DNA from 2 places in the Enterococcus diestrammenae genome. Region 2 is predicted to be linked to the other one. Evidence: riboswitches for the same ligand, from Rfam matches in the RefSeq annotation. Region 2 holds a riboswitch; the other holds the start of a gene.
The links. A riboswitch is a leader RNA that binds a small molecule or an ion and turns the genes downstream of it on or off. The one in region 2 is predicted to bind thiamine pyrophosphate.
Positions count from the first base shown of each region.

Region 1: another riboswitch for thiamine pyrophosphate. It lies ahead of thiT (energy-coupled thiamine transporter ThiT); the one in region 2 lies ahead of thiD (bifunctional hydroxymethylpyrimidine kinase/phosphomethylpyrimidine kinase).

Region 1 is NZ_JBMRGR010000006.1:43,717-49,216, reverse strand. Features, by position in the region: gene ACO03U_RS05765 (class A sortase) at 33-749, opposite strand; gene ACO03U_RS05760 (hypothetical protein) at 1,014-1,787, shown strand; gene thiT (energy-coupled thiamine transporter ThiT) at 2,069-2,665, opposite strand; TPP riboswitch at 2,729-2,832, opposite strand; gene ACO03U_RS05750 (iron-sulfur cluster repair di-iron protein, ric) at 2,900-3,199, opposite strand; gene ACO03U_RS05745 (ribose-phosphate diphosphokinase) at 3,473-4,447, opposite strand; gene glmU (bifunctional UDP-N-acetylglucosamine diphosphorylase/glucosamine-1-phosphate N-acetyltransferase GlmU) at 4,757-5,500, opposite strand, start outside.
Region 2 is NZ_JBMRGR010000021.1:29,631-35,130, forward strand. Features, by position in the region: gene mgtA (magnesium-translocating P-type ATPase) at 1-1,872, shown strand, start outside; TPP riboswitch at 1,993-2,091, shown strand; gene thiD (bifunctional hydroxymethylpyrimidine kinase/phosphomethylpyrimidine kinase) at 2,399-3,205, shown strand; gene thiM (hydroxyethylthiazole kinase) at 3,202-4,020, shown strand; gene thiE (thiamine phosphate synthase) at 4,007-4,642, shown strand; gene ACO03U_RS12115 (CdaR family transcriptional regulator) at 4,843-5,500, opposite strand, start outside.

The sequences.
Region 1 (5,500 bases), on a different contig from region 2:
CGCTAGTCGCTTATTCAAATTGATGCCGAAATTTAATAATGTTTTACATCCATCTCAAAATATCCCAACACTTCAGCCGTTGCTTCTTTTACAGGAGTTACCGATTTTAGTTCCCCCTGAACGACTACCCGCTTGGTCCCGCCGATTTCATTACAAGTAATCAAAGTGACTAGTTTTTTGTCTGGGACTTCTTCAATGTACTGCGTCTCAGTGGGTAAAACAGTAATATTCAAGGTAGCGGTATACTCATAGATATTTTCCAAATCTGTCAGATAAATGGCGTCACCAATTTGAGTCTGATCTAATGGTTCGAATAAATACCCTTTATCATAGGCACGATGACTGGCCAGAGAATAATTGCCCGCCCCCATCTTTTGATCAGGAAACATGGTGCCAGCACCCCACAAGAGAGATTCGTTGGCAACACCTCTAAAGATTGGTAAATTAATGCCCACTTTGGGTATGGCGATACCACCGACTACTGGTAAGTTACGATTTTGCCATTGGGCTTTGAAAACCGTCTCGGAGCTAGCAGGAACTACCGCTTCAAAATCAAAGCTCGCTTCTTTTTCTTCATTTTTTACGATGTCTTCTCTCGTAAGCTTAGAAACCGCAAATTTTTCGCCATTATGGTCGATAATCACGTTTTTGATTTGATTATTAAAAACCAATACCAGTCCGACTACCAAAAGCAGTAGTAAAAAGATATTGATAAGCCAATTTCTTCCCCGATGTTTTTTCTTTTTCATAATAAGCCCCGCCCTCATTTGATTGCTAGCGCCTTTATTTTACCATAGAAAACAGCACACCGGCTATGGTAGCTCCAGACAGCCTCGCTAGTTTTAAGAAAACGCAACCTTCTTTTGCGGAGCGGATTTTCTAAAAATTGGCTGGACTAGCAAAAGATTGCAAAAGAAAGCCCTTTCTGTAATCAAACTTTAAAGGAAACGAAACACCACGAAATCCCTCGTTGTTGTATGATGGTAGTATCGGGAAAAAGGAGGGGGCGCCCCATGACAAAAATGATTTACATACATATTGATACTACCAGCAATGCCGTTTTGTCACGGGGCATTAGTCCCTTAGAATTTTATCATGGCATCGTCCATCAGCCAAAAAATCTCCTGCTTCTAGACCCTTCCTCTGATTACGGTGAATATGAAACCCACACCGGTTTGAAAATTTTGCGGGGAAATGAAGGCGTCAAACAGTATTTCGATGAACTGGCTCGCAATCGGATTTCTGAGGATATCAAATGGATTGACTTTAATGACAGTGCCCTGCTAAAAGAACTGACACCCTTAGAAATCAGTGAGTTGCTGTATTTTGGCCACATGAAAACCCATCTCCACTCGCCATTTTTCTATAAACTGCAGAATAATTTCGTTTACTTCGATTTGAAAGACGAGCTTTCCCGGGTTTACTATCGCTATTTAGATGAGTATTATCGGATTCTCGCTGACAAACTCACTCGGACAGTCTTGGAAAAAATCAACGACCGCCGTTCATTTTTCCGCAAAGCAACTCCAGTAGAAAAACTTGATATCAGTCTTTTACGAGAGATGAAAGGTCTTTTTCAAGAAGGTGTCGTCTTTTGCTTCCAGTCGGCCCACACAGAAGGCCAAGATTATAAAATTCCCATCTACTTAATTGAAGATGGTAGTTTTCGAAAAAATGAGGAACTTACCAAAGATGACATGCTCGTCGGCCATTTGATTTACCAACAAGACCGACGCCAATGGCAAGTGACCTACGAAGACAAAGATCTCCTTTTTCTAACCAATTAAAGTAAGCCTGTAAAAATACAGGATGGCCTTATTTTTCGAAGCATCCCTCAAAATATCAGGGAACCAATTATAGGCGACTATAAAACAGGCCTCATTCCTCAGTTTTTTTACTGATTTCTGCTTAGATCTTAGATGAAACTGGCTATTTAAGGCTTCTGACAGCCGAAATTTTGACCTTCCTTGATCCAGCAAAAAAGCTGCATTTTCCAAATGATGTGGAAAATGCAGCTTTTTTAGTGGTTCAATCACTTAACGGTTGCCGATAAGTACCGGTTTACAACTTATTTTGTAGCCGACCAAACACCATGATCGTCTTTCGGGATAAACAACCTAGGAGCAACTTTGACCAGAATCACCAAAACTACCGCTACATAGATGATATTCCCTAAAGCGGAGGCACCGTTGACGGAAAAAGAATACAGCCAAGGACTCATATTTTCTGGTGCATAGGCGCCCCAAACGAAGACCCCCGCCCAAAAATGCCAAAACCAACGGGAGAGACACGCAAGCACCGCACCCAAGACAATGTACAGCACCATCTGTTTTTGATAACCTTTTTGCACACTAAGGCGAACTTTAGTCCCCAACAAGCCGCCCAAGCCACCAAAGGCAAAAGCAAAGGGGTATTCAAAAATGATTTGCGGGACACTGATAAAGTTCTTCATCGCCGAACCTAAGACGATATTTAACAAGCCCCAGACAAAGCCTGCTGTCATCCCTGCCAGCGCACCTCGCCGATAAGAATACAACACCAACGGCACCAACCCTAAAGACAAATCCAAGGCTGCATTTGCCGTTTGGATGGGAATATAAGACAAAGCCATCCCCATCGCGGCGATAATCGTTCCTTCGATCCAGACTCGCAGATTTTTATTCATAAAAAAACTCCTCCATTGCAGATTATAGAACAGTCACAATCTACAAAGGAGAAGTATATGCTACTTCTAAGTCGTCACAATTCCTACGCTCGCATTATCGAGACAGGTACAGAGGGTTTAGAGTTCACTCATTCTCAGCCAATGGCATGGCTCCCCTTTGTGATCGTGTTCTATATTCAGTTATTTTGGTACAGCTCCATCTTAGCATATTTTTCAGAAAATGGAAGAGGAATTTCAGCCTTCCGTTTCCTCTTGTAAGCTGTCGGCTTTTGCCAACATTTGGTAGGTAGCGGTAAAGGTGGGGCAGACATCATCTGGTATCTGGTAGTCTGCTGTAAGTTCCCGTAATTGGGCAAACGTTGCCGAAAGATCCGGATTTTCAGTAGTCTCCGCCAATTTTTGGCTGATGCTATCATAGAGAGCTTTCACCTGAAAAACTTCTGGATGATGAGCGCCATGAGCACGGGTAATCGCCGTGGTGTATAAATCGAGGGTTGCTTGATTTTCTTTGAGATAGTCGGTCACTTTAGTCATTCATAATCCTTCTTTCAATAAATGCTTAAATTTTCTTGCCATCACGAAGTATACCTGTCTGGCTAGCAGAAGAACTTGATGGCTATCAAGAAAAACATTTTTAATCCGAAAGAGGATACCAGGACCCACCAAAATTGACGATAAAGCTTATGAACGATGGCAGGTCGACGATGGATAACGGTAAATTCTCGGCTCCTAAGTCTCCCTATTTTCCCTTCCCCACGCAAAAAAAGCAGTCCACCAAGTTAGTGGCCCTGCTTCTTTTGCAATTGCTTATTGTGGTTGATTGGTTTCAAACAAAGGACTAACTGGTTTGTTTTCATGGATTCGCTTAATCGCTTCACCCATCAAAGCACTAACAGAGATCTCATCGATTTTTTCAATCTTACGGTCTTCTGGCAAGTTGATGGAATCGGTCACGACTAAGCGTTCGATAGCGGAGTCTGAAATCCGTTGCATCGCAGGACCAGAAAGAACTGGATGCGTACAAGAAGCATAAACACTCTTAGCACCGGCTTCTTTCAAAGCATTGGCAGCTAAAGTGATGGTGCCGGCTGTATCGATCATGTCGTCGATCAGGACACAAGTTTTGCCTTCAACATGTCCGATGATATTCATGACTTCAGCAACGTTAGCTTTTGGCCGACGTTTGTCAATGATGGCAATCGGCGCTTTCAAGAACTCGGCCAATTTACGTGCCCGTGTCACACCACCGTGGTCAGGCGATACCACAACCACGTCATCTCCTTGAATTCCTTTGTCCAAGAAATAGTTGGCAATCAATGGTGCCCCCATCAAGTGGTCCACTGGAATATCAAAGAATCCTTGAATTTGAGCCGCATGCAAATCTAGACAGACAAGGCGATTAGCTCCTGCTTTTTCAATCATATTGGCAACTAATTTGGCAGTGATTGGTTCACGAGAGCGTGCTTTACGGTCTTGGCGAGCATAACCATAATACGGCATAACCACATTGATAGTTTTCGCACTAGCCCGTTTCAAAGCATCAATCATGATCAACAATTCCATCAAATTATCATTGACAGGACTTGAGGTAGATTGGATGACATAGACGTGGGCACCCCGGATACTTTCTTCAATATTCACTTGAATCTCGCCGTCAGAGAATTGATTCACTGAACATTTACCCAACTCGACGCCGACCGCTTCCGCAATCTTTTCCGCTAAGGGCCGATTGGAATTCAAGGCAAAAATCTTCAATCTTGGATCAAAATAATGGTTAGACATGAGAACCTCCGCTTTCTTCCTTGCATGATGGCTTACGGTACCTGGGACACCGCAGCAGATAGACAGATGAGAACCTGTTACTTTCAAGTAAATATTAGTCATTTTCATGAAATAAATCAAGTGTTTTCGTCAACTCTGTGAAACAGCTTAGAAGGAAGTCCCAACGGCAGCCGGCTTATTTTTTTATCTTCAGGAAAGATTCGTTTCACAAACAAATTCCTCCCCTTCTTAAAAAATGACACTCCTACCACCTTAAGGACCTCAAAAATGGCCTCGTCCAGAAATGAGACGAGACCATCAAATGACATGTTATTCTTGGAAAAAAGGAAATCGTTTAGCAAAATCTTCTTTATTTTCTTGTCGAGCCCGAGCGATACCCATTGCTCCTTCTGGCACATCTTTGTTGATGGTCGAGCCAGCTGCGATAATCGTGTTAGCAGCGATGTCCACCGGTCCAATCAAATTGGCATTGGAGCCGACAAAGCTATGATCGCCAACCGTTGTATGGTGTTTGTTTTTGCCATCATAATTGACGAAGACGACCCCACAACCTACATTGATATCTTTGCCTAAGGTTGCATCCCCGACATAGGTCAGGTGGCCAACCTTGGTTCCTTCACCAATCGTTGCTTTTTTCACTTCGACAAAATTGCCAATATGGGCATTTACACCAATCTCAGCTTTGGGACGCAAATGAGCGTAAGGCCCTACGTCAGCCCCACTGCGGACAATGCTTTCTTCAACTACCGAGGTTTTGATAACTACACCATCTTCAATCGTCGAATCGACAATTTGGGAATTGGTCGTAATCACACAATCGCTACCAATCACCGTGTTACCTTTTAAGTACACCCCTGGTTCAATAACGGTTTCGGCACCGATTACCACCCCATCATCAATATAGGTTGCCGCCGGATCGATGAAGCTGACCCCATTGACCATGTGTTGATGGTTGATTCGTTGACGCATGATTTCATTGGCTTTAGCTAATGCCACACGATCGTTGACTCCCAGCGATTCATCGAAATCCTCCGTCAAGTAAGCCGCGACATT
Region 2 (5,500 bases):
CGAGGCGCGACGGCTTTTGATACCGGGCTAAAAAAAGTCAGCAAGCTATTATTGAGTCTGGTGTTGGTGTTATTTCCGGTGGTGTTCTTACTCAATGGTTTTACAAAAGGTGATTGGGGTGGGGCCTTCTTCTTTGCCATTGCGGTGGCGGTAGGGTTGACACCAGAAATGCTGCCGATGATTGTTACTAGCAATTTGGCGAAAGGGGCGTTGAATTTGTCCCGCCATCAAGTCATCGTCAAGGAGCTGCCAGCAATCCAAAACCTCGGAGGCATGGATATCTTGTGTACCGATAAGACTGGCACGATTACGGAAGATCGGGTGGTTTTGGTGGAACATCTTGATCCATTAGGTGAAGTAAATCAGCAGGTCTTGCAGCTGGCTTATCTGAATTCCCACTATCAAACCGGTTGGAAAAATGTGATGGATGTGGCGGTGATCGAGTATTTTCAAAAGCAAAACCAATCACTGCCCTACCAAGAGATTGTGAAGATTGACGAATTACCTTTTGATTTTTCGCGGCGGCGTTTGTCTGTCATCCTCCAGGTGGATGGGTACCAACTGATGATTACCAAAGGCGCGGTGGAGGAGATGGCGGATGTCTGCAAATACGTCGAAATTGCTGGTCAGGTGCAATTGTTGACTCCGGCCCTCAAAGAAACCATGGGGCGCCTCAATCAAGAATTAAATGAACAGGGGATGCGGGTGATAGCAGTCGCCGTCAAACGGGATGCCCACAAGGACGCTACTTATACGGTGGCAGATGAAAACGACTTGACCTTGATCGGCTACATGGCCTTTTTGGACCCGGCTAAAGCATCGGCTGCCAGTGCTCTCGCAGCCTTGAAAGACCATGGCGTGACGGTCAAAGTCCTGACTGGCGACAATCCTTTCGTAGCAAAAAAAGTCTGCAGTGATGTCGGAATCGCTGTGGGGGAAATTTTGTTAGGTAGCGATATCGAGGCCCTCAGTGATGAGGAACTGGCTGCAAAAGTTGGTGAAACCCATCTTTATGCCAAACTCAATCCCATGCAAAAAGCGCGCCTGATTGGTGTTATGCAGCAAAAGGGTCATACTGTTGGCTTCATGGGAGATGGAATCAATGATGCGCCAGCTTTGCGGAAGGCTGATGTGGGGATCTCGGTGGATACCGCAGCGGATATCACCAAAGATGCGAGTTCGATCATCTTGCTGGAAAAATCCTTGCAAGTCTTGGAGACGGGGGTCATCGAAGGGCGCAAAGTCTTTTTCAATATGATGAAATATATCAAGATTACTTTGTCCTCTAACTTTGGCAACGTCTTTTCGATTTTAGCTGCCAGTGCCTTCCTACCCTTTTTGCCGATGGTGTCTCTGCAATTGTTACTGCAAAACTTGATCTATGATTTTGCCCAGCTGACGATACCTTGGGACCATGTGGATGAAGAAGAGTTGCGGCAACCAGCTAGTTGGCAAATCAAGGATATCTTCCGCTTTACTGTGGTGATTGGTCCGGTGAGCTCGCTTTTTGATATTTTGACTTACTTGGTGATGTGGTTTGCTTTAGGTGCCAATACTGTGGCCACTGCAGGACTGTTCCAAACAGGTTGGTTTTTAGTAGGTTTAACGACCCAAACGTTAGTGGTTCATTTGATTCGCACTAGAAAACTATCCTTTATCCAAAGTCGTGCTTCTTGGCCAGTCTTATTGGCAAGTGGTGGGGCGCTAGCAGCAGGCTTTTTGCTAGTCTTAACGCCCCTCGGTCAATTTTTCGATTTTTCCCGCTTACCAGGGGCCTACTTTGGTTGGTTCTTCTTGATCGTCGCTGGCTACTTGGTGACGTTGGAAGCAGTCAAGCACGTGTATATTCGTAAGACCGGGAGTTGGTTGTAAGAAAGGCAAGCGCTAAAAAGAAGCTGTGTCTTTGAAGTGTTTATTTGAAACTCAGAGGTTCGGTTACAACTTACACTCTTGAGTTTTCGACTAGCTTGCTATATGATAACAGCAAGTGAATTTTGTTTGCGGGGGGACGCTGCGGCGTTGAGAAGGTAAAACCTGACCCTTTGAACCTGTTTGGTTGAGACCAGCGTAGGGAGCAATTGTCTGAGGGAAAGATCGTTTTTTCAAGGCACTCTTCTGCTGGGAGAGTGCCTTTTCTGTCGTCTTTTTTCGAGAGTAAGGGATAGAGCAGCATACATGAAAATCTTCAAATGCCAACTTCAGCGATGTATGCCGTAATCAAGGCGCTTTCATAGAAAATTCAGGTGAAACCGATGCCTGCTAACGAGTATCCTGGGGCAATCCTGCCTGTTGAGAGAGGCAGGCGTTTGGTGGGCCTTTTGAACTGGCTGTCTTCTTTCCTGTGAATGAAATGTAGCGATTTTTGCATCGATGATAAGTTTCAGAGAGGAGCAGATTCATGAAAAAAGTAGTTAGTATAGCTGGCTCAGATTGTAGCGGTGGCGCGGGGATTCAAGCGGATTTGAAGACTTTTGCGGCTCACGGAGTGTACGGGATGTCGATCGTCACTTCAGTGGTGGCGGAAAATACAGTGCGGGTGATTTCTTATCAAGACATGACACCGACTGTGATTTGCCAGCAGGCGGACGCGGTATTTGAGGATATTTTTCCAGAAGCGGTGAAAATCGGGATGCTCTCCAGTCGGGAAACCATGCAAGCCGTGGCTACTAGTCTCAAAAAATGGCAACCGCAAAACGTGGTCCTAGATCCGGTGATGTATGCCAAAAACGGGGATGCTTTGATGGATCCCACAGCCATTGATACCTTGATTGCCGAAGTTTTACCTCTGGCAGATGTCATCACCCCCAACATCCCTGAAGCGGAAAAGATTGCGAATCGGACAATTACGACTTTAGCGGAGATGGAAGCAGCTTGCCGGGCAATCCAGCAAGTCTGTGGTGCCGCAGTACTGATCAAAGGGGGCCACAAGACGGGAGCGGCGACGGATGTTTTATTTGATGGGCATGATTTTTACCACTATTCCGTCGAACGAGTAGATACGAAAAATACCCACGGCACCGGCTGTACTTTTTCTTCCGCGATTGCTTCTGAGCTGGCTTTGGGACGGGCACTACCGGAAGCTGTTGCAAAAGCTAAGGACTACATCACCATGGCAATCACCCATTCCTTAGCGCTAGGCAAGGGGCATGGTCCGACAAATCATTTCTACCAAGTGTATCGTCAAGGATTGGAGGAGCAAGCATGAATCCCTATCAAACGGCTTTAAACAAAGTGCAGGAACAAAATCCACTAGTACACCATTTGACCAACTATGTCACGGTGAACGATTGTGCCAATATTACCTTAGCGATTGGTGGTTCGCCGATTATGGCAGATGATCTAGAGGAAGTCGCAGCGATTACTGAATTGGCACAAGCAGTGGTGATCAATATCGGTACCCTCAATGCCCGTACGGTTGAGGCGATGGTGTTAGCTGGTAAAAAGGCCAATCAACTGGGAATTCCTGTGATTTTGGATCCGGTGGGCGCGGGAGCCTCAGCTTTGCGGAACCAGACGTTGGCACGTTTACTGGCAGAAGTTTACTTTGCGGTGATTCGTGGCAATCTTTCAGAAATACGCTTTTTGGCCGGTTTTGCCAGCGTCAACCAAGGTGTCGATGTTTCGCAGGCGGATCTTTTGACAGTACAAGACAGTCAAGCCGTGGCCCAGCAGTTGGCGCTAGCTCGACAAGCGGTGGTGGTGATTACTGGGAAAGTCGACGTGGTCAGTGATGGCTTGCAGGTGGCGCTTATTGAAAACGGCCATCCCACAATGAGTCGCATCACTGGGACTGGTTGTATGTTGAGTTCGTTGTTGGGGAGTTTTTGTGGTAGTCAAAAAGATTACTTTAGCGCCAGTGTGGCTGCTACTCTGGCGATGGGTATCAGCGGGGAAATCGCCCATGAAAAAACGCAGCACCAAGGTACGGGGAGCTTTCGGGTGGCCTTGCTAGATGCGGTGAGTCAGTTGACCCCAGCTACCATGGAACAAAGGGGGCGACTACAAATTGTCAAAGCCTGATTATGCACTGTATTTGGTGACAGATGCCAGCTGTGTCGCCGGGGATTCCCTGTTGGCTGCTGTGTCCGAAGCGCTAGCCGGTGGCGTGACGATGCTGCAGTTACGGGAAAAAGAATTAGCCAGTCGTGCCTTTTACGAAGAAGCGCTGGCTATGAAACAGTTGGCGCATCAGTATCGCGTGCCCTTGATTATCAATGACCGCTTGGACATCGCCTTGGCTTGCGACGCAGATGGTCTCCACGTGGGGCAACAGGATTTACCCGTCGCCGCAGCCCGCAGATTGCTAGGCCCAGATAAACTGATCGGCGCCTCTGTCCAAACCGTCGCCGAAGCTATCCAAGCCCAACATGATGGGGCGGACTACCTCGGTGTCGGGGCGATGTTTGCGACAGCTACCAAACCAGATGCTCTCCCAGTCAGTCGGGAAACATTGCGAGGAATCTGCGAGGCGGTCTCAGTTCCCTTGGTTTTAATCGGTGGTCTAAATGAACAGACGCTGCCTGCCTTTAAAGGGGAACCAGTCGAAGGCGTAGCGGTGGTTTCGGCGATCTTAGCCAATCCAGATCCAAAACATGCGGCACAAAAGCTGCGCCAACAGGTGAAGGCAGTGTTGGGGGTGTAGTGCTTTGTCAGCAGCTGGCCTCCTAAATTTTTGGAGCAAGCCGCTGCTATTGATGGCAAACGAGAGAAACGCAAGTGCCGTTAGCGGGCTTCTTATCCCTCGAAATACTAAAAAAACGATTCTTCCGGCTTTTCAGCGGAAAATCGTTTTTTTTGTCGTTGGTTTGAGGGGATGCTAGGAAGTTGCTTGAGGATGTTTGGTTAGTTTACTTCCCCTGAACCACTGATTCCAGTCACATTCGGCAGTTTGCGCAATTGAAAGGCAATCGCCAAAGTCACATAATCTTTCATATTCCGCGGATTTAAACCGGTGAGAGTATGAAGGCGATTGAGCTTATTTTGGAAGGTGTTTTTATGGATAAACAACTCCTCTGCCCCACGAGAAATGCTGCCGTTGTGCTTAGTGTAGACTTGCAACAGCTCGTCGAAGGTATCGATTTCCCCTTCGTTTAAATTTTGAAAGATATGACTTACAAATCGCTGGATGTACTCGGGATCAATTGCGCTTAAGATAAACTCTACGTTTAAGTCGCTAAAATTTTTCACCTGAGTAGTCATATCTTGCTTGGCCCAACTAGCAGCAATCTTGGCTTCTTCAGAACTAGCAGCTAATCCTTTGTAGTCGTCTACGCAAGAGCCAATACCAAAAACAAAAGGTGTGTGGTAGCGATCCGTGATGTCTTTTGCCAAAGCTTCCAACAAAAAGGTCAGCTGGGTGGATTCGAGTTTTTCCATGATGATGGTCACCATCTGGTTGGAAACCGTATAGAAGGAATTGGTGTAGTGGTTAAGGCGACGATCGACAATATGGGTCAAATCTTCGTGGTTGCCGTTTTGTTTGTGGTCATCAATTTCAAAA